DNA from 2 places in the Pseudarthrobacter humi genome. Region 2 is predicted to be linked to the other one. Evidence: riboswitches for the same ligand, from Rfam matches in the RefSeq annotation. Region 2 holds a riboswitch; the other holds the start of a gene.

Region 1 (15,746 bases), on a different contig from region 2:
CCTCGGCGATGACCTGGCCACCGGTGAGTACAGCGATGTCGGCCAGCTGGGCCTTGCGGCGGTCGCCGAAGCCCGGAGCCTTGACGGCAACGGACTTGAAGGTGCCACGGATCTTGTTGACGATCAGGGTGGCCAGGGCCTCGCCCTCGATGTCCTCGGCAATGATCAGCAGCGGCTTGTTGGACTGCATGACCTTTTCCAGGACAGCAACCAGTTCCTTGACGTTGGAGATCTTGGAGTTGACGATCAGGATGTACGGGTCCTCAAGGACCGTTTCCTGGCGCTCGGTATCGGTAACGAAGTACGCGGAGATGTAACCCTTGTCGAAGCGCATGCCTTCGGTGAGCTCGAGCTCCAGGCCGAAGGTGTTGGATTCCTCGACGGTGATGACGCCTTCTTTGCCCACCTTGTCCAGGGCTTCAGCGATCAGGGCGCCAATTTCGTCGTCACCGGCGGAGATGGAGGCAGTTGCCGCAATCTCTTCCTTGGTTTCGATTTCCTTGGCGGAGGCCAGCAGCTCAACCGTGACGGCCGCTACGGCCTTCTCGATGCCGCGCTTGAGGGACAGCGGGTCAGCGCCGGCCGCGACGTTGCGCAGGCCTTCCTTGACCAGGGCCTGCGCCAGCACGGTAGCCGTGGTGGTGCCGTCGCCAGCGACGTCGTCCGTCTTCTTGGCAACTTCCTTGACCAGCTCGGCGCCGATCTTTTCGTAAGGGTCGTCCAGCTCGATCTCCTTGGCGATGGAAACACCATCGTTGGTGATCGTGGGGGCGCCCCACTTCTTTTCGAGGACGACGTTGCGTCCACGCGGGCCGAGGGTGACCTTGACGGCGTCGGCGAGGATGTTCAGGCCCCGCTCAAGACCGCGGCGTGCCTCTTCATCAAATGCAATGATCTTGGCCATAACGGCAGTAGTCCTTTCGGGACAGTCGTTAAGAATGAACCTCACTGCAGTGCCCGCGACGGACGATCCTTCACCGGCGGCCTCTGTATGCCGCGGCTGGGGATCTCACTCCAGCTAGGTATTTCTCTCGCTCCACGACCGCCGCCAAGCCCCGATTCCGGTCAAACCGGACGTTGCTTTAGCAGTCGGTACGTATGAGTGCTAACTCAATAATTAGCACTCCCTAGGTGAGAGTGCAAGCGAAAGGTCCCGTAAATCGCCCTGTCAGGGCGGCCCGTTCGCCACCGGCGATCAGCCCGTGGCCCGGCCTGCCGCCTCGTGGCCGCTGAGAACTGCCCTGTTGTCTGCGCCGTAGGTGAACACCATGTAGTTGGCCGTCGTGATGTCACCGTTGGCGTCGAAGGCAACCGGCCCCGATTCGCCGTCGTAGTTAATGCCTGCCCCGGTCTTCAGGACCGCGAGGCAGTCGGTGTAGGACAGGCACGGCTTGGTGGCCGGGCCCGGGGCCTGCGCGGCGGGCTGCCCGCCTCCTGTCCCGCCGGAGACGGCGATCAGGTTGGCGGCGATGGAGCGGCCGGCGTCGTCGTCAGCCTTGGCTGCCGCCAGGACCGCCAGGTTCACGGCGTCGTAGGTCTCCGCGGCGAACGAAAGGTCTTTCAGGGCAGGGTTGACCGACACAAGACGGGCCTGGAAGTCCGCAGACGGCAACAGGCCCGGCACCACTGCACGTGCACCTTCGAGCGCCTTGGATCCAAGTCCCGAACCGTACTGGGCGAAGGCGCCGTCGCTCAGGATGATGCTCTTGCCCGAAAGTCCCGCGTTATTGAGCTCTGCGATGGCGCCCTGGGCGTCGTCCCTGGCGATCAGCACTACAGCGTCAGGAGTGGCGGCCTTGGCAGCGGCTGCGGCGTTCCCGGCGGCGCCGGGCTTGAAGGCGGTGGTGGAGACAGTTTCCAGGCCGGCGTTTTTGGCGGCGCCGGCCACCGCGGCAGCCACGTCCTTTCCGTAGCTGGAGTCCTGGTGGACCACGGCCAGGCTCTTGGCGCCGCCGTCCTTGGCCAGCTTCACCAGCACCGATGCCTGGGCTACGTCCGCCGCGGCCGTCCTGAAGTAATAGCCGCCGCTCTTGTAGCGGGACAGGCCGGCAGCGGAGTTTGCAGGCGAGACGAGCGGCACGCGGGCCGCCGCGAGGACGTCGATGGCAGCGGCGGCGTGACTCGAATCCGTGGGTCCAATGACCGCGTCAACCTTGGCTGAGGCCAGACTCCTGGCCTGGGCGTCGGCACCATCACCGGCGCCCACCACCAGATCTACGGGCCTGCCCTTGTGGCCGCCGGCCGCATTGATTTCCTTGATTGCCAGTTGGGCCGCGGCGAGCTGCGAGTCGTTGAGGAAGGCCTGCTTCCCTGTGCTGTCCTGGATCAGCCCGATCCGCAGCGTGCCGTCACCGGATGCTTCAGCGGATTCAACGCGGGCGCCGCCGCCGCCGGCTCCGGCACAGCCGGCCAGGGCCAGCAGGAGGGCCGCCCCTGTGGTCGTGCGGACGATTGTTGAACGCAAGCTGCGGGAGATCACTGCGCGGGCCGGACGTTTTCTGCCTGCGGGCCCTTCTCGCCTTCACCGACTTCAAGCTCCACGCGCTGTCCCTCATCCAGTGCCCGGTAACCTTCGCCCTCAATAGCCGACCAGTGCACAAAGACATCGTCCCCGGAGCCGTCCACCGTAATAAAGCCGTAGCCCTTTTCGGCGTTGAACCACTTAACCGTTCCCAATGCCATGATGTCCGCTCTTTTCCGTCGTGCCGTCGGTCCCCGTCGGAAGTGTGCCGCTTGTTACGGACCGAAGCCTGAAATCACTCTAGCGACAAGCCATCCGGCGGGCCGAGCCACACGGCCGCTCCGGTGCCCAAAAGTTATTCAGGCGTGACCGCGCGGCGTTACTGGTAGCCCGGCCCCAGGACAACAACCAACGGCACCTGGAATTCCTGGGTCTCCACCAGCGTGGGGATGTTCAGGAGTTTGGAGACTGCTTCTGCGTTGGCTTTCTGCGCCGGGCCTGCATAGAAGATTGCGGATGTCTTTTGCGGAGCGCCGCCCCAGTTTCCCACCTGGCCCAGGGTCCAGCCATCGGCCTGGACCATCGAGCTGATGCGTCCGGCGAGCCCGGCCGTACCTGCCGCGTTGTAGATGGCAATGCCCTGGGTCTTGTCCAGCACAGCTGCGGAGGGGACGTTACTGGGCGAAGCGCTGGGCCCGGCGTCCGGGCTCTTCGAGGGCTCCGGGTCTGCGGAAGATGGAGCGGTGACGGACGGTGCCGTGCTTGCCTCGGAGGCCGCGGTTGATTCCAGGCTGGTGGAGGCTTCGCTGCCGGCCTGGGTGAACCCGAGCTTGGGAAGGATCAGGAAGGACACCACTCCGATGGCCAATGCCACAATCCCCACAGCAAGGATGGGCCACAGCTTGCGGCGGGCCGGCGCCGATGCCGCACGGTGGACGCCCTGCCGCGAGGCGGACTCCGGAACCTTGTCGAATTCATCCCGAGCGTATTTGGTCATGGTGGGGAGACGTCCTTGTTGATTGCTGCTGATGGCTCAGCACGAGCGTGGTCAGGCGTCGGAACCCAGGCGTCGTGCAGTGCGTGCCCGGTGACGCGACGTACGTAGTCTACGCAATCTCTTGACCAGCATGGGGTCGTGGGCCAGTGCAGCTTCGGTGTCAATGAGGGCGTTGAGCAGCTGGTAGTAGTGCGTTGCGGACAGATCGAACAGCTCCCTGATGGCCTGTTCCTTGGCCCCGGCGTACTTCCACCACTGCCGCTCCAGCGCAAGCATCTGTTGGTCTCGCTCGCTCAGGGGGGAGTCACGAAGCGTAAAATCCGCCAGCAAAGAGCCGCGCTCTTCCGGCTCCGGCATGTGTTCGCGAGCAGGTTCCGCCACGGCACACCCTTTCGCTGGTCTCGCTGAATCACCGGTTAAGTTTCAAAATCTCCTCCCCATGCTACGGCGTGAATAACACCGTTGTCATTTGCGCCCCGGATGCAGCGGCCGGCAACCCTGCGAGAATGGGAGCGTGTTTGATTCTGACGCGCTCTTCGAACTGGCGGCGGACCCGGCGGATGCCCTGGGCTTTGCCGAGATGGCCGCCTTGCCGCTCACTGCGCTGATGGCGGCCGACTGGGCGGAGGCGCTGGGCCCGGTGGAGAGTGAACTGCGCAGTGTCCTGCGCTTCCTGGCCACCGAAGTTGCCGCGGGGCACCAGGTGCTGCCGGCGCCGTCGAACGTTCTGCGCGCCTTCCGGCAGCCGCTGGCGGGCGTGAAAGTCCTGGTAGTGGGCCAGGACCCCTACCCGACGCCGGGCCATGCGATCGGCCTGTCCTTCGCCGTTGACGGACGGACCCGGCCCATCCCGCGGAGCCTGGCCAATATCTACCGTGAGCTTGAGTCCGACCTCGGCCTTCCGGCGCGCGTCCACGGCGACCTGTCCGCCTGGGCCAGCCAGGGGATCCTGCTGCTTAACCGGGTCATGAGCGTCCGGGCCGGGGCAGCCGGCTCCCACCGGGGCAAAGGCTGGGAGGCCATCACGACGGCGGCAGTCACCGCGGTGGCCGGCCGGCGCACGTCCGACGGCGGCCCGGCGCCGCTGGTGGCGGTGCTGTGGGGAAAGGACGCGGAGAGCGTCCGGCCCCTCCTACCGGGCGCGGCGGTCGTGTCCAGCGCCCACCCCAGCCCGTTGTCGGCGTCGCGCGGATTCTTCGGCTCCCGGCCCTTCAGCACCATCAACCGGCTGCTGCAGGACCAGGGCTGCCCTGGCGTAACCTGGGACCTCCCCGCGCTCCCTTAGCTTAGGGTTACCTTATGAGCACTGTTCCGGCCGCCACCAGCGCCACAAAAAATACACGTCCGCAGATCGACCTCACGGTCATTCGACGGGAAGAACTCTCGCCCCACATGGTCAGGATCGTGGCCGGCGGCAAGGGTTTTGCCGCCTACGTGAACAACAGCTTCGTGGACCGCTACATCAAGATCGTTTTTCCGCAGCCCGGCGTTGACTATGCCCAGCCCCTGGACCTGTGGACCATCCGCGAAACCATGCCCCGCGAGCAGTGGCCCTTCACCCGCACCTACACGGTCCGCTGGGTGGACATCGAGGCGCAGGAACTCGCCATCGACTTTGTAATCCACGGCGACGAAGGGCTGGCCGGCCCTTGGGCGGCTGCCGCCAAGCCCGGCGATACCTTCACCTTCACCGGGCCGGGCGGTGCCTACAACCCGTCGCCCGACGCTGACTGGTACCTCTTTGCCGGTGATGAAGCCGCACTTCCTGCGATCGCCGCCGCCATCGAATCACTGCCTGTTGAAGCGGTCGGCCTGGCGTTCATCGAGGTGGACAGCGACGCGGACATCCAGCCCCTCGCGTCCCCGGCGGGCGTTCAGGTGACCTGGCTCCGCCGCAACGGCGTTCCTGCAGGCGCCGGGGAACTCCTGGTTTCCGCGGTTGCCGGCGCCGAGTGGCCCGCCGGACGGGTCGACGTTTTTGCGCACGGCGAGCGCGGCTACATGAAGGGCCTCCGAGACGTCTTTTTCGTCCAGCGCGGCCTCGAACGGAGCCAGGTTTCGCTGTCCGGCTACTGGGCCCAGGGCCGGGTGGAGGACGATTTCCAGGCTGAGAAGAAACTCCCCGTAGGAAAGATCTAAGCAGGGTAGATCTGACCGTTGCCTAACGGCGGCGGGCGGTTAACGGCGGCGGGCGCGGCGCCGCTCGTTGCTGGCCAGGCTGCGTGTCAAGGGCCGGGCCAGGGTGTCGCCGAGGACAATGCCGGCGGCTGTGCCCAGGACTATCGCGCCGGCGTTGAGCATGCCGCCAGCTCCCAGCAGGACTTCGGATTCCTCGATGGTCAGCACATACATCGAGCGGAAGATGGTCAGTCCAGGCAACAGGATCAGGGCCGCCGGGACGGCCACCACCAGCTGGGGAGCGCCCATTTTCAGAGCCACCACTCGAGCCAATAGTCCAATCACAACGGCCGCGACCGCCGGGGAGAAACGGTCACCGACGCCGAGGGAAGCAGCGCCAAGCAGTACAAAATAGCCCACCACGCCCACGGCTGCGGTGGGCAGCAGCAGTTCCCACGAGGTCTGCTCCGTCACGCCGATGGCCATCACTGCCACGGCGATAAGGATGACCAGGACCCAGAGGTCGTAGGCAGGCGGAAACGTTTCCGTGACGCTAATCGGCTGCATCCCGGTCATCGAACCGATCACAAAGGCCACCGCGATCCCGGCCACAATCGCGCCGAACGTCAGCAGGGTGGACAGGAACCGGCCCGCGGCGGTCACCGGGAACCCGTTGATGGCGTCCTGGACCGACGAGACGAGGCGTCCGGTGGGCAGGAGCAGGAGGATGCCGCCCACCACCACAATCGCCGGTGCGTTAGTGAGCTCAAACCGCCACAGCAGCAACGCGGTGAGCGTCACGCCGAAGGAGCATGCCGCCGTCGTGAAGAAATCCGGAACCCTCCACCGGCCCAGCTGGCGGGCGAGCAGGCTGACACCGATGTTGGCCACGAAGGCGATGCCCGAGGACACCGGACCTCCGCCGAGCACGCCCACAAAGACTGCCGCGAACACGCCGAAGGCTACAGTGACCATCCAGCGTGGAAACGGTTTGGGGCTGGTGATGGCCTCGTCCAGCCGGCGGATCGCCTCATCGCGGCCCACTCCCCCGGCCACGATGTCCGTCACCAGCCGGTGTACTTTGGCCAGCCCGGCATAGTTGTTGGTCCAGGACCGCACCACCCGAAGCAGCGCGATCGGCGTCTGGTCCCTGGGCGCATAGTTGATGGCCACCGACTGGTTGGTGATGTCCACTTCGATGTTTTTCAGCCCCAGCGCCGCGGTGACGGCAATAATGCTCGTCTCCACTTCCAGGGCGCCTGCCCCGTACCGGAACATGGTCTCGGCCAGGTGCAGGGAAAAGTCCAGGGTCTTGCGTGCGGAGGTGTCCACGCCTCCCACCTGGATCATGGGGTTGGCGTAGGGGCTTCCGGCGAGCCTGTCCACAATACTCAGTGGCGCCGTCGGCGGGTTCTCCCCCCGCACCAGGCGCCGCAGCATCCGCTTGGCCGCGGCATCCTGGCGGAGCTGGGAGGGGGTGAGCGGCTCTGTTTTGGGCAGACCGTCGGTGGGAGGCCTGCGCCTTGGATTTCCAGGTCGATCGTTCACCTTGGTGCTCCTCCCTTTCTGGCAGTTCGTGGTTTGGTGTTAGGCCTGGCGCTTCAGTGGCAGTTTGCCCAGCAGGGTGCGGGCCGCCGCGATGCCCGCGCGGACCAGGCGGTTGGCCTGGAAGGCTACCGGCCGCACGGGCATCACGAAGTCACCCAGCAGCTGGACCACGTCGCCGCCGAAGCCCTTCTTGAACTCGTAGCCGCCGTGGCCTTCTTCGTCCTGTCCCTGGATGCCGAAGGTGCCGTAGAAGTTGTAGCGCGAGTAGCCCTTGTCCAGCCCGTGCAGCATCATTCCCCAGTACAGGGACGTGGCGCCGTTGAAGTAGATGTAGTCCTGCTTGGTGCCGCCGATAACGCAGACCACCTCGTCGCCGAAGCAGACGAAGTGGATGGCGGCCACTGTAGCCACACCCACCGAGTCCGGGAACCGCTCGATGTCCTTGAGGCTGCGCTCGTAGCTGTCCACGAGGTCCTGGACAACTTTGAGCCGGTTGGCTTTCTTTTTGCTGCCGGTCTCTTCGACGTCACGGCGGAGTTCGGCTGCGGACGCGGCTTCCGCTTCCAGGCGTTCGGTGATGGACTTCCGGTACGCGGGGATGTCGATCTTGGCCATCATGAGTTTCGTGAACTCGGCAGAGGTGGTCCGCAGGAGCTGGTCGTAGTATTCGCGTTCGCGGTAGAAGAAGCCCTTCTCGTCCCCGGCTGTGCTTAGCGCGTCGTAGAACTCGTCGAGGGTTTCAAGGGTGGCTTGCTCCAGGAACACACCGTTCTTTTCAGCCTTCCGGATGGCCTTCCGTGTCCGGTAGCTGGTGCCCATGATGAGCTCCTCGGCGTCCGTGATGCCGCCGAGCTGCTTGATGAACATCCAGTTGACGTTGGCGAAGTTCATGTCGGAGCCCTGGTGTTCAAAACCAAGGCCCGCCAGTTCCGCCACGAGCGGCCTGTTGTCCACGATCTCGGGGTGTTCGGCGCCGTCGGCATCGCGGGCGATGTACGTCAGGTTCGGGGAAATCCGGAGTTCGGCGGCCTTGCGTTCCGCGGCGCGTTCCTTGAGGAGTCCGACGACGTCACGCACCAGTGCGGCGTCCGTGTAGTCCAGGAGGGGGCCCTTGGCGCACTCGCACACCTTGTAGCCCCAGCGGTTGGTGGTGAAGTTCAGTTTCCCGGCGGCGACCAGGTCGCCGTCGCGCCTGACACCGAACAGTTCCACTGACTGACCGCGGGCACGCTGGAAACGGGTGAAGTCAGCGGACTGGATGAAGTTGTTTTGCGGGTGCTTGAGGGAGAAGGACTCAAACTCGGCATCGCTGAGGACGCTGAACTCGAGTCCGGCTCCGGCCTTGGTTGGATTCACGGAAATAACCTCATCTATGGCTGGGCTGCCGACTGGGGCAGGCGCTGGCCTTCGTGGTGTGGATGGTGAGAGTGGCTGGTGGGCGGTCAGTAGAACTGCTGGCCGGTGCGTGCGGTTTCAAGCCGGCGGAAGACCCGTTCCGCGCCCTTGACCCACAAGGTGTGCCTGACGGGCGACAGCACGTAGTCGTAGCAGCCGACGAAGTCCGTCACCGTCTTGGTGAAGCTCGTTTTGAACATTCCCATGCCGTACAGGTGGTGGGACTTGTCCTTGATCAGGCCGGAAGGCGGCGTGCCGCAGAAGTCATACTCGGTGCAGCCGAGTTCCTGCATTCTCCGGATGGCCTGCCACTGGACCAGGTGCGAATCGCCGTACTGCTTCCTGTTCTGGGTGGAGCCGCCGTCCTTGTAGGTTGCCTTGGATCCGTAGTTGATCACAAAGGCGCCCACGCTGGGTTTGCCGTCTTCGTAAACGAAAAAGAAGCTGCCCTGGCCGCGGGTGCAGAATTCGTCCCAGAACTGGGTGTAGTACTCGAGGCTGCGCAACGGCATGGAACCCTTGGCGTTCACGGTGTCTGCCATCAGGTCATACAGCGCCCGGTACGTTTCCGGGCCTGGCTCCTGCTGCACCACGGCGCAGCCTTCGCGTTCTGCCCGGCGGATCGCGTTGCGGGCGCGGGAGGAGATGGACCGGAACACCTGGTTCTCCGGAGCCGCAATGTCCAGCAGCGCCGTGGAGTCGTTGGACTGGATGTTCGGGGCCTTCACCAGGCCGGCGGCGGCGAGCTGTGCCCGGGCTTCCGGGGTGCTCACGATGTCCGGTTCAATCTTGATGGTGAAGACATTGAGTTTCCGGCTCCGGGCGAATGCAGCGCACGCGTCCAGGGCCGGCTTCAGGTCCTCGACGGCACCCAGGTCTGGACCTTTGATCAGGTACCACAGGCGGCCCAGCACCGGGAATTTCTTCTCCAGCACCAGGTTGTAGCTGGCGGTCCCTGCAGACTCCAGGACCAGGAAGCGGGCGGTCCAGCCGCTGCCGTTCTTCACGGACGCGTACGCAGCGGACTGCAGCATGTTGCCGCCGTTCGGGTTGGCCGTGACGTGCTTGTCCCAGTTCTCAATTTCCTCCGCTGTGGCAAAGCGGGCGGTGAATTCTCGCAAGGGGGCCGTGTCCAATCTCAGGGGTTTGTGCGCGGTTCTGTACTCGTAGTTACGTGCGGACATGTAGCCACAAGTCTAAAGCCTGATCGGGTGGGGGCAGTCCAGACAGGACCGCGGAGCGCCTTGACTCGCGGGCGGCGCGCCGCAAGGGTTGACCTATGGAGTTGGTCCCTAAAAAGTCCGTCCCTGGGCCTGGAAGTCCCGGCAGGAAGCACCGTCGCCGCGGGGAGATGCTTGCGCTCATGCTCTTCTTGGCAACTTCCGCCGTAGTCGCCTGGCTGGGTGCTTTTGCCACTGTCAACAACGTGAACGGCTGGTACGTGGGCGCTGACAAAGCCCCCTGGTCACCACCGAATTGGTTGTTCGGTCCAGTGTGGACAGCTCTTTACACTGCCATGGCGGTGGCCGCCTGGCTGGTCTGGCGCCGCCACACCCCGGAGTCGCGGCCCGCGCTGGTCAGCTACGGAATCCAGTTGTGCCTCAACCTGCTGTGGACACCCACCTTTTTCAGCCTGTATCCGTTGCTCGGCACGGCCGCCCTGTGGCTGGCTTTTGCAGTCATCCTTGGGCTGATCGGGGCGGTCACTGTCACGGTGGTCCGCTTCGGCCCGATCAGCCGGGCCGCCGGGATACTTCTGCTGCCCTACATCACCTGGGTTGTGTTCGCGTCGTCCCTCAACCTCTGGGCCGCGCTTAATAACTAGCCCCTGGGGTGCGGGGAGCCGACGGGCCTAGTCTTCGAACTCGGACAGCGGCGGGCAGGAGCAGATCAGGTTGCGGTCCCCTGCTGCGCCGTCGATGCGGCCGACGGGCGGGAAGTATTTGTCCTGCTTGAGGTGGTGGACCGGGAACGCGGCCTGCTCACGCGGGTACTCGCGGTTCCAGTCGGAAGATACGACGGCGGACGCGGTGTGGGGTGCGTGGCGCAGCGGGGAGTTCTCGACGGCGAAGTCGCCGTTGGCCACCTGGTCGATTTCCTTCCGGATGGTGATCATCGCATCGATGAACCGGTCGATCTCCCCCAGGTCCTCCGACTCGGTGGGCTCCACCATGAGCGTGCCCGCCACCGGGAACGCCAGGGTGGGGGCGTGGAAGCCGTAGTCGATCAGGCGCTTGGCCACATCCTCCGCGGTGACGCCGGTCTTCGCCGTCAGCCCGCGAAGATCCAAGATGCACTCGTGTGCCACCAGCCCACCCTCACCGGTATAGAGGACCGGGAAGTACTCGTTCAGCCGTGCCGCAACGTAGTTCGCAGCGAGCAGCGCGGACTTGGTGGCGTCGGTCAGGCCCTCGGCACCCATCAGCTTCACGTATGCCCAGGAGATCGGCAGGACACCGGCAGAACCGAACCGTGATGCGGAGATCGGGACGTCATTACCTTCGGTCCAGGTAGCCGCGTTGCCCGGCATAAACGGTGCCAGGTGCGCCTTCGCCGCGACCGGGCCAACGCCGGGGCCGCCGCCGCCGTGCGGGATGCAGAAGGTCTTGTGCAGGTTCAGGTGCGAGACGTCGCCGCCGAACTTGCCCGGCTGCGCGAGGCCAACGAGCGCGTTGAGGTTGGCGCCGTCCACGTACACCTGGCCGCCCGCGGCGTGCACTGAATCGCACACCTCACGGACATCGGCGTCGTACACACCATGCGTGGAAGGGTAGGTGATCATGATCGCCGAGAGGACATCCTTGTTCGCCTCGATCTTGGCGTCAAGGTCAACGTGATTGATGCTGCCATCAGGAGCCGTCGCGACAACAACCACCTTCATGCCGGCCAGGACAGCCGAGGCGGCGTTGGTGCCGTGGGCCGACGCCGGGATCAGGCAGACATTGCGCTGCTGGTCTCCGCGGGAGTGGTGGTAGCCGCGGATCGCCAGCAGGCCCGCGAGCTCACCCTGCGACCCGGCGTTCGGCTGCAGGGAGACCTGGTCGTAGCCAGTAATCTCGGTGAGCTGGTCTTCGAGATCGGCGATGAGTTCGCGCCAGCCCACGGTCTGGGAATCCGGGGCGAAGGGGTGGATCGAGGCGAACTCCGGCCAGGAAATGGCCTCCATCTCCGCCGTCGCGTTCAGTTTCATCGTGCAGGAACCCAGCGGGATCATGGTCCGGTCCAGCGCCAGGTCCCGGTCGCTGAGCCTGCGGATGTAGCGCAGCAGCTGGGTCTCGGAACGGTGCGTGTTGAACACGGGGTGCTGCAGGTAACCGGAGGAACGCTCGACGGCGGCATCCAGCGCGAACTCAGCGTCAGTCCCGGCGACCGCGTCCACCGCCGCGGCACCAAAGGCTTCCAGCACACCGGCAACAATGGCCGGGCTGGTGGTTTCATCGGCGGAAACGCCGACGGTGTCGCCGTCGATGTGGCGCAGGTTGATGCCCTTGGCCTCTGCTGCGGCAACAATGGCCGCAGCCTTGCCGGGCACGGAAACCGTGACGGTGTCGAAGAAGCTTGTGTGCAGGACGTCCAGGCCGGCCGCCTTCAGGGACGCGGCGATGGTTGCAGCGTGGCTGTGGACTTGCTCGGCGATTGCCTTGAGGCCGTCGGGGCCGTGGTAAACGGCGTAGAACGAGGAGACGATGGCCAGCAGTGCCTGCGCGGTGCAGATGTTGGACGTGGCCTTCTCCCGGCGGATGTGCTGCTCACGGGTCTGCAGCGCCAGGCGGTAGGCGGGGGTGCCGGCGTCGTCCTTGGACACCCCGACGAGGCGGCCCGGCATGGACCGCTCGAGACCCTTGGCTACGGCCATGTAGGCCGCGTGCGGGCCGCCGAAGAACAGCGGCACCCCGAAACGCTGGGTGGAGCCGACGGCGATGTCCGCGCCCTGCTCCCCCGGCGGGGTGATCAGGGTCAGCGCCAGCAGGTCGGCGGCGACGGTCACGAGCGCGCCGCGCTCCTTCGCAGCCGCGATCACGTCGGCGTGGTTGAACACGCGGCCGGAGACACCCGGCTGCTGCAGGACGATCCCGTTGATAACGCCGTCGGGCAGGCCCCGGGAGAGGTCGGCGACCTCGACCTCGAAGCCGAGGGCTTCGGCGCGGCCCTTCACGATGGCGATGGTCTGCGGCAGGCAGTCGGCGTCGAGGACGGTCTTGCCGTCATGCGCCGTCTTGTTCTTGTTGGCCCTGCGCATCATCAGCACGGCCTCGGCCACGGCGGTGGCTTCATCCAGCAGCGACGCGTTCGCGATGGGCAGGCCCACCAGGTCCTGGACCATGGTCTGGAAGTTCAGCAGCGCTTCGAGGCGGCCTTGGGAGATCTCGGGCTGGTACGGGGTGTAGGCGGTGTACCAGGCCGGCGCCTCCAGGATGTTCCGGCGGATCACCGCAGGCGTGACCGTATCGTAGTAGCCCTGGCCGATCATCTGCACAGCAGTCTTGTTCTTCGAAGCCAGCTTCCGCAGCTCCGCAAGGACCTCAACCTCGCTGAGGGCGTCCTTGAGGGCCAGCGGCTTGGCCTGGCGGATGGAGTCGGGGACGGCAACGTCCACCAGCGCGTCCACAGTGCCGTAGCCGACGGCCTTGAGCATGGAGTCGACATCGGCCTGGCGGCGGGCACCAATATGCCGGTCAACGAAAGTGGCCGAGGCCGAATTAACACTCACAAGGAACTCCATTACTAAGGCGGGCGCTGGGTACGCCACATCGACTCGGGTTCCTCCCCGCTCTGTCTGGGACCTGAGAGTTTCCGCCCAGCCTGCTTCCGCAAGGCTGCGCTTGCACCGTCGGTAGGCACAGCGGTCCTGACATTCCGGAGTGATCCGGGACGCTTCAGGCGGACGGCCTGCCACTTTCCAGAGTTGCCTGGCCGCGGCGGTACGTGGGCCTGAGAGATTCCTGGGGAGGATTTGCTCCTACGGCGCCTGTTGTACCTACTAACAGAACTCTCCCGCCGCAGATCAAAGGCATATTCAGATTTTGTGGCGGCCGCAGAGGGTCGCCACGCGGTCCAATTCTCCTACGCCCCGGGCCGCCGGGCAAATGAGGTCGGCGGGTTCAGCCGCGTAGCCGCTCCACGGCAGCGAGGAGCTCCTCAATGTCTCCCTGCCTGCCCATGCCGTCCCCGGTGGTGCCGCTTTCCCACATGGCGTTGAAATACAGCCCGTCCCCCATGTAGAGCACGGCTTTCGCCATGGCCGTGCCGACGTCGGCCGCGATCAGGTCCAGCCATTGCTGCTGGATGGCGGCAAAGCGGCGCCGGGCCTCTTCATGGGCCACTTCAGCCAGGCGCGTGGCGGCCACGAAGGATCGGTCCATGGGCGAGTCGGACCAGAGCGAGGAACGGATGAAGTATGCCGCCGCACCTTCAGCTGCTGCGGCCATCAGCGCGAGGTCTTCGACGGCCAGCCGGTCCAGCCGCTCCAGCACCGCGGCGATCAGCGCTTCCTTGTTGGGGAAGTGATAGAGCAACCCGCCCTTGGACACGCCTGCCCGCTTTGCCACTGCATCCAAAGTGGCAGCCCGCTCCCCCACGTCGATCAGGAGTTCTTCAAAAGCGTCGAGGACTGCGTCGCGTGCGACGGGATTTCTGGCCATGGCTCCAATCATGCACGCTCCGGGTCCCGTTTCTTAACTGTACCGTCTGGACGGTATAGTTATCAGCATGACGTTGTCCGCACAGTCCAACCAGAACACCCGAAGCACATCCACTATGGCCGCCGATTTCTGGCCGTCAGGGCCCGCCAAGGCGCCCTGGCGGGATTGGCTCGCGCTGGCCCTGCTGATGTTTCCGGTGCTCCTGGTTGCGGTGGACAACACTGCGTTGACATTCGCGCTTCCGGCCATCGCGAGCAGCCTGGAGACAACCGGAGTCCAGCTGCTGTGGATTGTGGACGCCTATCCCCTGGTGCTTGCCGGATTGCTGGTCGCCATGGGCAGCCTGGGCGACCGGATAGGGCGCCGCCGGCTGCTGCTGACCGGCAGTGTTGGCTTCGCCGCGGTATCAGCAGCAACTGCCTTTGCCCCCAGCGCGGAGTGGCTGATAGCGGGACGGGCCATGCTGGGGTTCTTCGGGGCCATGCTGATGCCCTCAACCCTGTCCCTGATCCGCAACATTTTTCCGGACCCAAACCGGCGTCGGCTGGCCGTTGCAATCTGGGCTGCCGGCTTCTCCGGCGGCGCCGCCCTGGGTCCCATCTTCGGCGGGTGGCTGGTGGAGCAGTTCTGGTGGGGCGCCATCCTGCTGGTCGCCGTGCCCATCATGCTGCCCCTGCTGGCATTCGGCCCTGCGTTCATCCCGGAATCAAAAGATCCGCGCCCCGGCCGGGTGGACGTGCCCAGCATCGCCCTGTCCCTGCTGGTAATGGTGCCCATTGTGTATGGCATCAAGGAGCTGGCGACCGATGGTTTCGGGGCCACTCCTGTGGGTCTTGTTGCCTTTGGCCTGGCCATGGGCGTCGTCTTTGTCCGCCGCCAGCAGAGGCTGGCCAGCCCCCTGCTGGACATGTCCCTGTTCGGCAACCGGGTCTTCAGCACTGCCATCACGGCAAACGTGCTGGCCCTGTTCTCCTTCAACGGCTTCATCCTGTTCCTCGCCCAGCACCTGCAGCTCCTGGACGGAATGACGCCGTCGGCCGCCGGAATTGCCATGATCCCGGCACTGGTGGCCACAGTGCTGGCTGGGCTGGCAGTGGTGCCGCTGGTCCGGAAGGTGCGTCCGGGCTTTGTGGTGGCGGGTGGCCTGGCCCTGAGCGCCGCGGGCTACGGAATCGTAGTCTTCGGTGACCACGGCTCCGGGCCGGCCCTCCTGCTGGCCGCGCTGCTGATCCTCGCCCTGGGCGTGGGCACAGCGGAAACCATTTCCAATGACCTCATCCTGGGCTCTGTTCCAGCGGAGAAGTCAGGAGCGGCGGCCGCCATCTCCGAAACGGGCTATGAGGTGGGGTCACTGCTGGGGACGGCGGTGCTGGGCTCCATCCTGACCGCTTCCTACCAGCACAATCTCCGGCTTCCGGCCGGGGTGGAGGAAACGGCGTCGGGGACTGCAGTACACCAGGCGGGTGAAACCCTGGCGGGCGCCGTGGAGCTGGCCGCCGGCCTGCCTGCTCCGCTGGCCGAAGCCCTTCGCGGCGCAGCACGCCTGGCGTTTGATTCGGGCGTCCACACCACTGCGGCGATTGCG
Region 2 (15,746 bases):
TGACGCCCGGCGCAGAGTTCACGGTGCTCTCTGTCGAAGTCTGGAGCACGTGCCTGGTGGTCAACATCCACGTTGAATCCGCTGCCGGGAGAGGCATCCCGGAAATTGCCATCGAAGACCATTGGGGCACACAATACACCCTCCGGGACTCGGCCAGCCTCGGATCCCGGAACCTGCAGGTATTCACCCCGTCCCTGCCGCCCGGCACCAGAAGCCTGACCATCAGGTCCACGGACGACGCCAACGCCCGCCTGGTGGTGAGCTTCGCCGTTCCGCTGATGCGGGAAGCCGGCGAAGCAGCCAAAGCGCCGGTTTCCCGCCCGGTCCGTCTGCGCCGTCCGGCCTAGAAGCAGGTCGGACGGAGTATCCTGATCACGCAAAGGCGCATCCGCCCAGCGTGAGAGGGGAAGTTCCATGACCATCCCGCCAGTGCACGAACCAGAGCCGTTCCCGCCGGAACCAGGCCCGGACCCCTTCAATCCGGAGCCCACCCATCCCGGCCACCCGGGACCGGACAGGCCCAGCCCCATCCCGACGCCGGAACCGCCAGGTCCGCTGCCCTTCCCGGATCCGGGGCCCGCACCGCTGCGCCCGGACCCCACCCGGAGTTAAGTCACCGATGAAACGGCCCCTGGCACTGAATGAACTGCCGGGGGCCGTTTCACTTGGTGCCTGCCAGCTGGTGCCAAGCAATCACCCCCGGCGTACTACCCGCCCGCGTACTCGGGCAGCCGGCCTTCGCGCATGGCAGCCGCTACCTGGGCGATCCCGCCATAGTCCGGGAACACCACCGACGCCCCTCCCGGTGCCGTGCCCACCCCTGCTGTCGGAAGCGTGAGCGAAACAACCGCGTTGGGGTCGATCCCGCGCATGCCATAGGCCAGGATCGCCACGCCCACAGGATCAAAGCCCTGGTCCACTGTGAGGTAGCCGGATGCAAAATTCACCAGGGCCCGCACAGCAGTCACGTCGTGCAGGGCGCCGTCGCTGGTGAGCCGGGCAAGAATGGCGCGGAGGAACGTCTGCTGGTTCCTGACCCGCTGGAAGTCGCCGTCGACGAAGGCGTAGCGCTCGCGGACGAATTCCAGCGCCGCCTGGCCGTCGAGGTGGTTCACCCCCGGTGTGAAGACGTGCTGGGTTTCGTGGGTGGACTGGAACGGCACGGTGACGTTCACGTCGATTCCGCCCAGCCCGTCGGTGAGCGTCCTGAAACCGTGGAAGTCCAGCATGACGGTGTGGTCGATGTGGGTCCCCATCAGGGACTCCACCGTGCGGGTCGCGAGCGGTATGCCGCCCACCTGCAGGCTGGTGTTGATCTTGGCGTAGCCGTAGTCGGGGATGTTGACGTATAGGTCGCGCATGAGCGAGACCACGTGCACGCTGTGGCGGTCGGCCGGGATGTGGACCAGCATGAGCGTGTCGGCGCGGTGGTCCTGCGATTCGCCCGTGGCCGCGGTGTGGGCTGCCTGCTCCCGGGCGTTGGCACGGCTGTCGCTGCCGATCACCAGGATGTTCATGGGCGCCGCGGGGAGTTCCGCGATGGGTTCGGGCGGCGGGGGAGGGGCCGGTGCCGGGGGCGGTGGCGGTGTCGTCTCCGAAGGAGTGGGGGTGGCGGTGTCAGTGATGGTGGGCACCGGGGCCGCAACTTCCGCGGCAGGCTTGGTGAACAGCAGGGCGGACACGGCGACGACGGCCACCAGCACCAGCGACAGCACCGCGGCGATCAAGCGGCGCCGTTTCAGCGCGGCAGGCGCGGCAGGCTCGGGGCCGGAATTGCCGGGGCCGATCGGATCAGGACCGCTTGGGGTGCTCGCCATGACTTAGTGTCCGCCCTCGGACCCGGTTCAGGCTACAACGCGGAGCGTGTCGTTTCCGAGCCGTAACGTACGACGGCGGCCCGCCGGTTTAGGCGGGAATGTTCAGGCGCGCGTGCCGCAGGATGGAAACGATGGCCGGGGCCAGTTCGTCCTCCATCTGGTGGTAGATCTCCGGGCTGCGCCGGTAGGGGTCGATGATGTCGTTTTCGGAAGAATCCGCGGGCAGTGACAGGTGCCGGACGGACGCGGCGCGCGCGGGCACCCCCCGCCAGAAGGCGGTGTTGGCACCGACGGGACCGCCGCCGTCGTCCGCTACCGTACCGTGTGCGGCACTGTCCGCACGCTCGTCCAGGACGTCGAGCATGCGGGCAAACTCGCGGATGGTGAACGTGCGCTTGAGCAGGGAGGCGTCCAGCTGGAGCACTTCGCCGCGGTGGCCCGAGGTCATGGTGAGCACCAGGTCCACGCCGCGCAGGATCTTGCCGGTCAGCTGCCGCGAGACGAAACCGTCCGGGTTCCCGCCGAAGGTGCGCACGATGTCACCGGACAGCGGCTGCATGGGGTCGCCCACCATGGCCCGGGTTCCGGCGCTGGTGACCTCGAATCCGCCCGGCATCACCTGGTCCAGCCCGGCCTGCAACAGCCGCTCAGCCACGGGGGAACGGCAGATGTTGCCGGTGCAGACCGTCAGGATCCTCACGGGTGCGGGGGCAGATGCGGGGGATTCCACGGAACGTCTCTTTCCAGCCGATGCGCCGGACCCGGTGCGGCCCGTCGTACCTTTCAACTTAACACGTGCGGGCCGGGCCTAAAGCGGGCGACGGCCGCGCGCTCGCCTTACCGCCAGGACGGTCAGCCGTGGCTGGGTTCCCCCGTGACGGTGTGGTCGGCGTGATTCAGGCCTTCCAGGACAAGCCGGGCGAGGTGGCCGTCCGCGATGCTGTAGACCACCCGGCGACTCACTTTTTGGGTGCTGACGAGGCCGCTGAACCGGAGTTTGGCCAGGTGCTGGCTGACGGAGGTCCGGGAGGCGCCGGTGCGTTCCACCAGAGTGGTGACGTCGGCCGGTTCTTGGGTCAGGAGCCAGAGCACATGCAGGCGGGTGGGATCTGCGAGCATCCGGAACGTGGCCGTCGCGGCATCCAGCCGGCGGGCATCGGGGAGCCTGGGGTGGTGAAGGCTCGGTGTGTTGACGCGTTGGGCCTCTTCCACCAGCTCACCCTTTCCTGCTGGCCGGTTCTGCGCCGGCCTTGGAGGCAGCCGGCCAGAATTTCAGGGCCGCTGCTGTACTGATCATAGCCACCACTGCCAGCGCTGCTGCGGCCGCGGGCTGGCTGGCGGACGCGCCGATCCAGCCAGCGACAGGGTAAGTGATGATGAAGCACGCGTGGGAGAGGGAGAACTGGGCGGTGAAGATGTAGGTCCGCGTGCTTTCGGATGCCGAGCGGCGCAGCAGCCGGGCCGATGGGGTGCTGATCATCGAAGTCCCGATGCCAAGTGCCACCCAGAGCCCCAGCAGCATGAGCCATGGCCCGGCAGTCGCCAGCAGGACAAACGTGCCGGCGAGGCCAATGCCAAGAAGCGCTGCTCCGGACATCATCAACGAACGGTCGGCTATTCGGTCCAGCGCCCTGGGTGCGCTGAGCGCTGCAGCCATCGAGCCGGCGCCATAACACGCCAGGGCGATGGCGACGTCGGCGTTGGATCCTGCGAACAGGTCCCGGACATAGACCACAGTGTTGACCAGCACCAGGGCTGTAGCGGCCGCCACGGCCAGATTCAAAGCAAGGAGGCCGCGCAGTTCCGGCGACTTCGCAAAGATCCGTGCACCGAGGGTGGTGCGTCGCCACAGTGATCCTTCCTGACGGGCTGCCGGTGTGGCTGGCAGCCTGGTGGTCATCACGAGTGCCGCTGAGAACATAAACCCTGCCGCGGTGCCGAGGAAGAGTTCGTGGAAGGTAAGTACGGATAGGAGTGCTGCGGCCAGGGCCGGACTGAGCAGGGATTCCAGGTCATAGGCGAGGCGGGAGAGTGACAAGGCCCGCGTGTACTGCCGTTCATCGGGGAGCACCGCCGGGATCAAGGACTGGAAGGCGGGCGTGAACGTAGCGGAGGCGCTCTGCAGGACAAAGACCAGCATGTAGATTTGCCAGGCCTGATCCACCGCGGGGAGCATCAGTGCGATGCCTCCACGGGTCAGGTCCGCGGCCACCAGGACCGGCTTTTTTGGCAGCCGTTCCACCAGTGCCGCCATGACGGGCGCGACGAAGACGTAGGCCAGCATTTTTATGGTCAGCGCCGTCCCGAGCACGGCCCCGGCCTGCGCTCCTGCAAGGTCGAACGCCAGCAGTCCGAGGGCCACCGTCAGCAAACCCGTCCCCAGCAACGCAACAATCTGGGCTGAGAAGAGCTTCCGGTAGGCGCGGATGGCGAGAACTTCGATCACAAGGATCCCTCAATCAATATGTGCGTACCTATGCACCTATTGTAGGCGGCTAAACCCCAATGTCATGCAGGGCCAACCTCGAACGGGGCACGGCAACCTCTTGGCCACCAGCCCTATTTCCCGAATTTAGACTAAGACTTGCTTACTGCGCCTCTGTTTTTAGATGAAGATGTCTTTCTGTTCACTAGTGTTACGCGGGTCACAGAGAAGGAAGGACGCCGTAGCAATGACTGCAACAAAACACGTATCCCGCTCCTCAATAGGTGCCCTGCTTGCCTCAAACCCGTCCTGGACCGAGCTGAAACGGGCCGCCGGAGAACTGCAGCAGATCCAGGTGAAGGACGGCTCGATACCTGATCCGGGGGACCATGACCGAGCCCTGTACGAGGTCACCACCATCACGGCTTCACTCAGGGAGTTGGCCCCTTCGTTCCCGCACGATGCGGAGTATCTGGCCCGGCTGGAAGTTGACTTCGAGCGGTGGGCTGCCTCCTCGTTCGGGGTCCCGGACTTCCTGGATTCCCTGCTCGCATTCCAACCACAGCAGCACCGAATCGACGGACTGCCGCATCTGGTGGTCTTCCCTATGTATACGCAGAACGGCAGCCCGAACCGCTTCGTGGAGGCCGTGCTGTTCGAAGTGGTGTGGCCGGAGTTCATCGCTGAACTCGAAGGTGCAGAGTATTCGAACCCGCTGTTCGTACCCATCCGCTTCATCGACTTCACACCCGGCTATGACACGAACTCGGCGGTGTTGTTTCCCGAGAGCGTAGCCGTCCGTGAAACGCCGCAGTTCACCTGGGGTGGTATTTTCGCGGATCGCGAGGCTGAGCGGTTCCGGAGGGTAGTGGCCGCAGCCAGCGACATCACGTCCCTCACTCTTCCCGACGGAGCGCGGCGCCTGCTTGAAGACCCTCAGCTGGCCATGGAAACCTTCGTGATGTGGGATCTGATCCATGACAGGACGCACATGCGCGGGGATCTGCCGTTTGATCCATTCATGATCAAGCAGAGGATGCCGTACTTTCTCTACACCCTGGAAGAGCTGCGGTGCGATCTGACGGCATTCCGCGAATCCGTCCGTATCGAGAGGGATGAGAACGCGCCGCCGGAGGCGCGAAACCACGCGAAACTCGTCCAGTATGCCGTCATCTTCGACCGGATTTTCCGGTTCGCGATGACAGGAAACCGGGTCCGCAATTACGACGGACTTGGCGGTCAGCTCCTTTTCGCATGGATGCACCAGCACAAGGTGCTTCATTGGACGGACTCGAAACTGTCCATCGACTGGTCGGAAGCGCCCGAGGTTGTTATCGAACTTGGGAAGCAGATCGAGGAGCTGTACTGGCGTTCAATTGACCGCCCGAAAACCGCTCACTGGCTGGCGGCCTATGAATTCATCAGCGCCACAGTCACCCCGAACCCCGCATCCCTCTGGGCCAAAGGGCCCGGGGCGCTGGCCCTTCACGGCCCTCCTCGGGGCCTGACCGACCAGGTGCTTGATGACGAGTTCCCACTATCAATGTTCTACGAAGCACTGGAGAAAAAGATGAGAAACGTCATCGAATCCACGGCCGGAATCACCGGCGAGCCAAACGGCGGCGGCAGCCGCCAGGACGCGGCATGATGGCTCCCGACGGACGCCGGACCGTTATGGTGGCCGGCTCCACCAGCGAGGCCGGGACCGCCGTCGTATCGGCCCTCAGCGGCGCCGGATTCCGCGTCGCCGCCGTGGACCTGGACACTGAACGCGTGCAGAACCTCGCACAGTCCTGGCCCAACGTCACCGGGTACACCTGCAACCTCGCAGAACCCGCGGCCGTCCGGGAACTGGCATCCACGGTCCGGCGGGACCTTGGACCCCTCGACGGCCTCATCCACCTGGTGGGTGGCTGGCGCGGCGGCGACGGCATACCGGGGCAGGAGGACTCCGACTGGGACTTTCTGCACACCAGCGTCCTGACGACACTGCGAAACACCAGCCGCGCCTTCTACGACGACCTTGAAAAGTCCCCGGCGGGCCGACTGGCCATCGTGTCTGCCCAGGCAGCCGCCAATCCCTCCGCAGGTGGTGCCGCCTACGCAGCGATCAAGGCCGCTTCCGAAGCCTGGACGCTGGCGGTGGCCGACGGCTTCCGCAGCTCACAATCCGGCAGCACGAACGACCGCCAGCCACAGCGGTCAGCTGCCGTCGTGTTCGTGGTCAAGGCCCTCGTCGACGACAAGATGAAAGCTTCCCAGCCCGACCGGAAATTCCCGGGATTCACCCATGTGAAGGATCTCGGAGCCGCTTCGGCCGCCCTGTTCAGCAGGTCCGCCGCCGAACTCAACGGTTCCCGCCTACCCCTGGGCTGATCTTCACCTATCCCGATTCTTCGCCTGTCCCTACCGGGAAGCAGGTAGGGAGATCCACCAAGCGCCAGTACGGGCGCGCCCGCACGCCGACCTGCGTGCAGGCAGTCAGAAAACAGTCCCATTCATGGGCCACACCCAACCAAGAGGTAAACAATGTCGTTTTCTCCGTCCAAGAGGACAAAGGCACTGGCGAGTCTCGCCATCGGCCTTCTTTCTCTGACCGGTTGCACCAATGCATCACAGATCTCGGGGGGAGCTGCCCCGGGTTCCGCCGGCTTTGATCCCGCCTCTGTGGCCAGGGACGATGCCCTCGCCGCGAGCGTCCCTGAGGCCATCCGGAGCAAGGGCACCCTCACGGTGGGTGCCGACACAACGTACGCACCTGCCGAATCCCTGGGCGGCGCCGATGGCCAGACCCCGGTGGGCTACAATGTGGATTTCGCCAAGGCCATCGGTGCGACCCTCGGCCTGAAGGTCAGGGTCCAGACGTCGGAATTCACGGGAATCCTGCCCGCTCTCGGTGCCAAGTACGATCTGGGAATCTCCTCCTTCACCATCAACGAGGAGCGGCTGAAGGCCGTCAACATGGTCAGCTACTTCAATGCCGGCACGCTGTGGGCCGTCCAGAAGGGCAACCCGAAGAATTTCAGCGTCGATGACATCTGCGGCAAAACCGTGGGCGTGCAGACCGGCACCACCCAGGAGGACCCCGACGTCTCCGGCCGGTCCAAGGCATGCACGGATGCCGGAAAACCGGGCGTCAACGTCGTCACTTTGAAAACGCAGACAGACGTGACCACCCGTCTGGTGAACGGCAGCATCGACGCCATGGCCGCCGATTCCCCCATCATCGGCTATGCCCTCTCGCAGACCGGCGGCAAGCTGGAGGCCCTCGGCGATGTCTACGCTGCGGCACCGCAAGGCATCGCGGTCGCCAAAAGCGACACCGCCCTGTCCGAGCTCATGAAAAACGTCATGAACAAACTCATCAGCGACGGGACCTACGCGAAAATCCTGGACACCTGGAGCAACACCAAGGGCGCCGTCACGAAGTCTGAAGTGAACCCGGCGGTAGGCAATTGAGCATCCTCGCACCCACCGATACAAGCGACCGCAGGACCAGTGCCGCGCACCGGAAACCGGAACTGATCGACGCCGTTCCGGTCCGCCATCCCGGCCGCTGGGCCGGCGCCGTCCTCATCCTGCTGTTCGCCGCGCTGCTGGGCCAGAGCCTGGTCACCAATACCAATTTCCGCTGGGACATCGTCGGCACCTATTTCATGGACGTGCTCGTCATCCAGGGCATCGGCTGGACGTTGCTGCTGACAGTCCTCTCGATGGCGATCGCCATCACGCTGGCCATTCTCCTGGCCTTCATGCGCCAGTCGGACAATCCCCTGTTCCGCGGCGTGAGCTGGACCTGGGTCTGGTTCTTCCGCGGCACACCGGTCTACACCCAGCTGGTGTTCTGGGGCCTCATTTCGGTGCTTTATCCCAAGATCGCCCTGGGGATTCCGTTCGGACCGGAATTGTTCAGCTTCAGCACGCAGGACGTGATCACCGCCTTCATGGCAGCAATCCTGGGCCTGGGGCTGAACGAGTCAGCCTATCTGGCCGAAATCTTCCGCGCCGGCCTGAAGTCTGTCGACTCCGGCCAGATGGAAGCCGCCGAGGCCCTGGGGATGCGCAAGTCCAACATCATGTGGCGGATCATTCTGCCCCAGGCCATGCGCGTCATCGTGCCGCCCACCGGCAATGAGACCATCGGGATGCTCAAGACCACCTCGCTGGTGCTCGCGGTGCCGTTCACCCTGGACCTGACATTCGCAACCAACGGCATCGCCAACCGCAGCTACCTGCCCATTCCGCTGCTGATCGTGGCCGCCCTCTGGTACCTGGTGATCACCAGCATCCTGATGGTGGGCCAGTACTACGTTGAGCGCCACTTCGGAAAGGGCGTGGACAACATCGTCCCTGCCCCGGTCAGGCCGACCCCTGCGGCCGCCGCAGCCAAAGCACCCAAACAAGAGGATGAGCTACCGTGACCATCACCAACGACGTCATGACAAGGAAGACCCTCGTCCGGATCGACGGGGTCCACAAGTACTTCGGAGAGCACCATGTGCTCCGCGGGATCGACATGACGGTCCGGCAGGGCGAGGTTTCCGTGCTGATCGGGCCGTCCGGGTCGGGGAAGTCCACATTGCTGCGCTGCATCAACATGCTGGAAACCATCAGCGCCGGCCGGATCCACGTCCGCGAGGAACTGATCGGCTACCGCGAAACCCGCGGCCGCCTGCATGACCTGACCGTCAAAGAGACCGCCGCCCAGCGCAGGGAGATCGGCATGGTCTTCCAGCGCTTCAACCTCTTCCCGCACCGGACGGCGCTGCAGAACATCATCGAGGCGCCCACCCAGGTCAAGCGGCAATCCAAGGTGAAGGCCAGATCGCGCGCGATGGAGCTCCTGGACCGTGTCGGTCTCGGAAACCACGCCAACCACTATCCCGCGCAGCTCTCGGGCGGCCAGCAGCAGCGCGTGGCCATCGCCCGTGCACTGGCGATGGAACCGGAACTGATGCTCTTCGACGAGCCGACCTCGGCCCTGGACCCGGAACTCGTGGGCGAAGTGCTCAGCGTGATGAAGGATCTGGCCACGTCCGGCATGACCATGATCGTGGTGACCCACGAGATCGGCTTCGCGCGCGAGGTCGGAGACACACTGACGTTCATGGACGGCGGCGTCGTCGTCGAAAGCGGCAACCCGCGTGACGTCATCGCCAATCCGCAGCAGGCCCGCACCCAGGAGTTCCTCTCCAAAGTTCTCTGACGGCTCAACCCCGACGGTCCGGCCCAGACGGTCCGGGCGTGATGTCCGAAGCGGATCATGCCCGGACCGGCATTGGCGGTGGCGCGCTGGCTATGATCGAGGTACTGGGTTCTGAGCTGAGGGGGAACACTGGCTGATGAGTGCCGTTACTGTCGCGCGCAACGTCCGGGTCGCTATCTGGACAATTATGGCGGTCCTTGTGGCTGGGGGCGTGATCTGGTTCGCCGTGTTTACCGCAATCAAACCTGCCACGCCCGCGCCGTCGGCGTCCGCTGATTCCCAGGTGGCGAGGGAAGACAGTCACCGGCTCACCAGCCCACCGGCCGAAAAAGCCCAGCTGGTCGAGTTTCTGGATTTCGAATGCGAGGCCTGCCGCGCCGCCGAGCCCCTGGTGGCGGAGCTGAAGGAGGAGTACGGGGACAGGATCACGTTCACCCACCGCTACTTCCCCCTGCCCGGACACCTGAATTCCGGCACCGCAGCGCTCGCTGTCGAAGCGGCCGCGCGCCAGGGGCACTACGAGCCGATGGTCACGAAGCTGTTCGCGACCCAGCCCGAGTGGGGCGGAAAGCAGGACTCCCAGGCCGCCCTCTTCCGGACCTACGCGGAAGGTCTCGGCCTCGACATGGCCCGGTTCGATCAGGATGTTGTTGCCGAGGACACCAAGGAACGGATCCGCCGGGACATCGCGGACGGGAAAGCCCTGGGTGTTACCGGCACACCGACGTTCTTCCTCAACGGCGAAAAACTCACCCTCAACACCGAAGCCCAGTTCCGGCAGCTGCTCGACGACGCCGTCCGGTAGCAGGTCCCCATCGGTTGCTCCGTAGGGGCCCTTGAGCGCCCAAAAGCGCCTTTACGGAGCAACCGATGGTGGCGGGATGCCGGAAATCTTGCACGCAATCCAGAATCCGGCTAACCTGTGAGACGTGTCACGGACAAAGTGGCACATGCTTTTGATCTGCGGCGGGAGAGTCCTGCCGGTACGTTCAGCAGGCGCCGTAGGAGCAAATCCTCCCCAGGAATCTCTCAGGCCCACGTACCGCCGCGGTTAGGCAACTCTGGAAAGCAGTCCGGCAACGGGCTCACCGACGGTGCAAGCGTCACCCTGCGGCAAGCAGTGGTCGCGGAAACTCTCAGGTCCGATACAGAGCGGGGAGGAACCCGAATCAATGTGGCGTACCCAGCGCGCCACCTGAATTATGGAGTTCCTTCATGACCATCCAGTCGTCCCCTTCCACCTTTGCCGATCGGCATATTGGTGCCCGCCGCCAGGCCGATATCGACTCCATGCTCAAGGCCGTAGGCTATGACAGCGTTGACGGCCTCGTGGACGTTGCCGTCCCCGACTCCATCCGCCAGGCCAAGCCGCTGGCCCTCAAGGACGCCCTCAGCGAGGTTGAGGTCCTTGCCGAGCTGCGGAAGCTCGCGGCGAAGAACAAGACTGCCGTCCAGATGATCGGCCAGGGCTACTACGATACGGTCACGCCTGCGGTGATCCGCCGGAACATCCTTGAAGCGCCGGCCTGGTACACCGCCTACACCCCGTACCAGCCCGAGATCTCCCAAGGCCGCCTCGAAGCGCTGCTGAACTTCCAGACCATGGTCCAGGACCTGGTGGGCCTGCCCATCGCGAACGCGTCGCTGCTGGATGAAGCCACCGCCGTGGCCGAGGCCGTGCTGATGATGCGCAGGGCCAACAAGAACAAGACGGCGCATGACGGCAAGACCGTCCTCGACGCCGACTGCCTCCCGCAGACCATCGCGATCGTCAGGGGCCGCGCCGAGGCTCTCGGCTTCGAGGTCGAGGTCGCCGACCTGTCCCAGGGCCTGCCCGACGGCGTCATCAACGGTGTTGTCCTGCAGCAGCCGGGTGTCTCCGGCCGCGTGTTCGACCACACCGCCGTCATTGCCGAGGCCAAGGAGCGCGGCGCGCTCGTGACCGTCGCCGCCGACCTGCTGGCGCTGACCCTGATCACCCCTCCCGGGGAGCAGGGCGCGGACATCGCCGTCGGATCCACCCAGCGTTTCGGGGTGCCGCTGTTCTTCGGCGGCCCGCACGCGGCCTACATGGCCGTGGCGAAGGGCCTGGAGCGGTCCATGCCGGGCCGCCTGGTGGGGGTGTCCAAGGACGACGCCGGTGTCCCCGCGTACCGTCTGGCGCTGCAGACCCGTGAGCAGCACATCCGTCGTGAGAAGGCCACGTCCAACATCTGCACCGCGCAGGCACTGCTGGCCATCGTCTCCTCGTTCTACGCCGTTTACCACGGCCCGGACGGCCTCAAGGCGATCGCCGAGCGGGTCCACCACAACGCCCGCACGCTGGCCACCACGCTGAAGGTCGCCGGCCGCGAACTGGTCACCGAGACCTTCTTCGATACCGTCACCGTCCGCGTCCCGGGCAAGGCCGCCAAGGTCATCGCCGCCGCCGAAGCGCGCGGCATCAACCTGCGCCTCATCGATGAGGACACGGTCGGCGTTTCCGCTGATGAAACCACGACGACGGATGTCCTGTCCGCGATCGCCGTCGCCTTCGGCGCCGGTCCGGTTGTGGACGCGAAGGGCTTTGAACTGCCCGAATCGGTGCTCCGCACCTCGGAGTACCTGCAGCACCCCGTGTTCAACACGCACCGTTCCGAGACCCAGCTGCTGCGCTACATCCGCCGGCTGAGTGACCGGGACCTGGCGCTGGACCGGACCATGATCCCGCTGGGTTCCTGCACGATGAAGCTGAATGCGACGGCGGAGATGGAGGCCATTTCCTGGCCGGAGTTCGCCTCGATCCACCCGTTCGCCCCGGATTCCCAGACCGTGGGCTGGCGCGAACTGATCGGCGGGCTGGAAGCTGACCTCGCGGAAATCACCGGCTACGACCAGGTCTCGCTCCAGCCGAACGCCGGGTCGCAGGGCGAGCTCGCGGGCCTGCTGGCCATCCGCGGCTACCACCTCTCCCGCGGCGATGACCAGCGCACGGTCTGCCTGATTCCGGCCTCGGCGCACGGCACCAACGCCGCCTCGGCCGTCCTGGCCGGCATGAAGGTGGTTGTGGTGGCCACCGCTGCAGACGGCAGCATCGACCACACGGACCTCTACGCCAAGATCGAGGCCCACAAGGACGCGCTCTCGGCCATCATGATCACCTACCCCTCCACGCATGGTGTGTACGACGCCGACGTCACCGAAATCTGCGACGCCGTGCACGCTGCCGGCGGCCAGGTCTACGTGGACGGAGCCAACCTCAACGCGCTCGTGGGCCTCGCGCAGCCGGGCAAGTTCGGCGGCGACGTCTCGCACCTGAACCTGCACAAGACCTTCTGCATCCCGCACGGCGGCGGCGGACCCGGCGTTGGCCCGGTCGCAGCCAAGGCCCACCTGGCACCCTTTATGCCCAGTGACGCCAACAAGGCAGCGCACGAAGCCGGCCACGGGGTGGCCATCAGCGCATCCAACTACGGCTCCGCCGGTGTCCTGCCCATTTCATGGGCGTATGTGAAGCTGATGGGTGCCGAAGGCCTGACCGAGGCCACGAAGTCGGCGCTGCTGGCGGCGAACTATGTTGCGGCCCGCCTGAACGAGTACTTCCCCGTCCTCTACACGGGCGAGGGCGGGCTGGTGGCGCACGAGTGCATCCTGGACCTCCGCGACCTGACGGCCAGGACCGGCGTCACCGCGGAGGATGTGGCCAAGCGCCTCATCGACTACGGCTTCCACGCCCCCACCCTGGCGTTCCCGGTGGCCGGCACGCTCATGGTGGAACCCACCGAGTCCGAGGACCTGGTGGAGATCGACCGGTTCATCGATGCGATGATCACCATCCGGAAGGAAATCGACCAGGTCGCCAACGGCGACTTCGCCGTCGAGAACTCCCCGCTGCGGCACGCACCCCACACCGCGTCCGCCGTCGTATCTTCCGACTGGAACCGCGAGTACCCGCGTGAGCAGGCAGCCTTCCCCCTCGCGTCGCTCAAGCAGGACAAGTACTTCCCGCCCGTCGGACGCATCGACGGCGCAGGCGGAGACCGCAACCTGATCTGCTCCTGCCCGCCCATCGAGGAATTCGCGAACTAGTTTCGTGTGAAAGGCTTTCACAATGACTGAGAACTACACCGCTCTCTACGAAGAGCACAAGAAACTCGGCGCATCCTTCACCGATTTCGGTGGCTGGCAGATGCCCCTTAAGTACAGCTCCGAGCTGGCCGAGCACCACGCGGTGCGCAAGGCTGCCGGCCTGTTCGACCTCTCCCACATGGGCGAAGTCTGGGTCTCCGGCCTGGAAGCCGGCGCGTTCCTGGACTACGCCCTGGTGGGCAAGCTCTCCGCCATCGCGGACGGCAAGGCCAAGTACTCGCTCATCTGCAATGCCGACGGCGGCATCATCGATGACCTCATCGTGTACCGCTTTGGCGACGAGAAGTACCTCGTGGTCCCCAACGCGGGCAACGCCCCCACCGTCGCCGTCGCGCTGGCCGAACGCGCCACGGCGTTCAACGTGAAGGTGGAGGACGCCTCCGCCATCACCTCACTGATCGCGGTCCAGGGCCCCAAGGCCGAGGCCATCCTGCTCAAGCTCACCGACGAGGCCCAGCACGCACTGGTCACCGACCTGAAGTACTACGCGTTCAACGAACTCACCGTGGCCGGCCACAACGTCATCCTGGCCCGCACCGGCTACACCGGCGAGGACGGCTTCGAACTCTTCGTACCGAACGACGGCGCCGCCTCCCTGTGGGCGTCCGTCGCCGAAGCAGGGGCTGAGTTCGGGATCGTTCCGTGCGGCCTCGCCTCCCGCGATTCGCTCCGCCTCGAAGCCGGCATGCCGCTCTACGGCAACGAACTCTCCCTCGAACGGTCACCGTTCGACGCCGGCCTGGGCGGCGTTGTGGCGCTCAAGTCCAAGGAAGGCGACTTCGTGGGCCGCTCCGCCCTGGAAGCCGCCAAGGACGCCGGATCCAAGCGTAAGCTGGTGGGCTTGAAGGGACTCGGACGTCGCGCCGGCCGCGGGCACTACCCGGTGCTCAAGGACGGCGCTGTGGTTGGCGAAGTCACCTCCGGCCAGCCCAGCCCCACCCTTGGCTACCCGGTCGCGATGGCCTATATCGACGTCGAGCACGCCGAAATTGGCACCGCCCTGGACATCGACCTCCGCGGCAAGGCAGAGCCTTTCGAAGTTGTCGCCCTGCCGTTCTACAAGCGCCAGAAGTAGTCCTCCCAATCCCAGAGCCAGACGCTCTCTCACATAACGCACGTTTTAGGCCGACGCTCTCTCACCTTTTGCGGTGTTTGGGCCAACGCTCTCTCACTTTTGAATTCGAAACGTAAGGAATAGACAACATGGCTAAGGTTGCCGCTGAACTGAAGTACTCCGCCGAGCACGAGTGGATTGCCTTTGATGGCTCTGGTCCGTCCGTTGTTGGCGTGTCCGCTGTTGCCGCTGAGGCGCTGGGCGACATTGTCTACGTGGACCTGCCCGAGGTTGGCTCCACGGTGACCGCGGGGGAGACCTGCGGCGAGATCGAATCCACCAAGTCCGTCTCTGACCTGTACTCCCCGGTGACGGGCGAGGTCACGGAAATCAACGAAGACGCCGTCGGCGATCCCGCACTGATCAACTCCGATCCGTACGGTGCCGGCTGGCTGTTCAAGGTCACCGTCGAGTCCGAGGGCCCGCTGCTGTCCGCCCAGGAATACGCCGAAGTAAACGGTGGCGAACTGTGAGCGCCGCCGCTGCAGGCACCGCAGCTTTTGAGCAGGTAGTCTCCGCGAGCCTGGACACGGACCTGTCGGTGCTGGACCCGGAGATCGCCGCCAAGATCGACGACGAACTGGGCCGCCAGCGCAATGGCCTGGAAATGATCGCCTCCGAGAACCACACGGCCGTTGCTGTGATGCAGGCGCAGGGCTCGGTCCTGACCAACAAGTACGCCGAGGGCTACCCGGGCAAGCGCTACTACGGCGGCTGCGAGCACGTGGACGTCATCGAGCAGCTGGCCATCGACCGCGTCAAGGCTCTGTTCGGTGCCGAGTTCGCCAACGTTCAGCCGCACTCCGGCGCCCAGGCCAACGCCTCGGTCATGCACGCGCTGATCAAGCCCGGCGACACCATCATGGGCCTGAACCTGGCCCACGGCGGCCACCTGACCCATGGCATGAAGATCAACTTCTCCGGCAGGCTCTACAACGTGGTCCCGTACCAGGTCCGCGAAGACACCCACACCATTGACATGGCCGAGGTGGAGCGCCTGGCGCTGGAGCACAAGCCGCAGCTGATCGTCGCCGGCTGGTCGGCCTACGCCCGCCA

Evidence for each region. Region 2 has a riboswitch for glycine ahead of gcvP (aminomethyl-transferring glycine dehydrogenase). Riboswitches for the same ligand answer to the same signal wherever they lie in the genome.
Region 1: it holds a riboswitch for glycine, as region 2 does, so the genes downstream of both, gcvP (aminomethyl-transferring glycine dehydrogenase) here and gcvP (aminomethyl-transferring glycine dehydrogenase) in region 2, are expected to answer to the same signal.

Annotation. Positions count from the first base shown of each region.
Region 1 covers NZ_JANCLV010000007.1:201,840-217,585, forward strand. The annotation lists gene groL (chaperonin GroEL) at 1-904, opposite strand, end outside; gene NFC73_RS12420 (ABC transporter substrate-binding protein) at 1,196-2,464, opposite strand; gene NFC73_RS12425 (cold-shock protein) at 2,476-2,682, opposite strand; gene NFC73_RS12430 (LytR C-terminal domain-containing protein) at 2,841-3,458, opposite strand; gene NFC73_RS12435 (DUF3263 domain-containing protein) at 3,510-3,839, opposite strand; gene NFC73_RS12440 (uracil-DNA glycosylase) at 3,973-4,743, shown strand; gene NFC73_RS12445 (siderophore-interacting protein) at 4,758-5,597, shown strand; gene NFC73_RS12450 (threonine/serine exporter family protein) at 5,637-7,124, opposite strand; gene NFC73_RS12455 (peptidoglycan bridge formation glycyltransferase FemA/FemB family protein) at 7,164-8,480, opposite strand; gene NFC73_RS12460 (lipid II:glycine glycyltransferase FemX) at 8,567-9,640, opposite strand; gene NFC73_RS12465 (TspO/MBR family protein) at 9,883-10,344, shown strand; gene gcvP (aminomethyl-transferring glycine dehydrogenase) at 10,372-13,242, opposite strand; glycine riboswitch at 13,430-13,527, opposite strand; gene NFC73_RS12475 (TetR/AcrR family transcriptional regulator) at 13,622-14,161, opposite strand; gene NFC73_RS12480 (MFS transporter) at 14,277-15,746, shown strand, end outside.
Region 2 covers NZ_JANCLV010000012.1:62,163-77,908, forward strand. The annotation lists gene NFC73_RS15865 (hypothetical protein) at 1-347, shown strand, start outside; gene NFC73_RS15870 (hypothetical protein) at 415-612, shown strand; gene NFC73_RS15875 (LCP family protein) at 708-1,817, opposite strand; gene NFC73_RS15880 (arsenate reductase/protein-tyrosine-phosphatase family protein) at 1,906-2,547, opposite strand; gene NFC73_RS15885 (ArsR/SmtB family transcription factor) at 2,670-3,029, opposite strand; gene NFC73_RS15890 (MFS transporter) at 3,034-4,263, opposite strand; gene NFC73_RS15895 (DUF6421 family protein) at 4,490-5,890, shown strand; gene NFC73_RS15900 (SDR family NAD(P)-dependent oxidoreductase) at 5,887-6,618, shown strand; gene NFC73_RS15905 (ABC transporter substrate-binding protein) at 6,772-7,701, shown strand; gene NFC73_RS15910 (amino acid ABC transporter permease) at 7,704-8,663, shown strand; gene NFC73_RS15915 (amino acid ABC transporter ATP-binding protein) at 8,681-9,448, shown strand; gene NFC73_RS15920 (DsbA family protein) at 9,585-10,253, shown strand; glycine riboswitch at 10,406-10,503, shown strand; gene gcvP (aminomethyl-transferring glycine dehydrogenase) at 10,664-13,516, shown strand; gene gcvT (glycine cleavage system aminomethyltransferase GcvT) at 13,539-14,651, shown strand; gene gcvH (glycine cleavage system protein GcvH) at 14,780-15,163, shown strand; gene glyA (serine hydroxymethyltransferase) at 15,160-15,746, shown strand, end outside.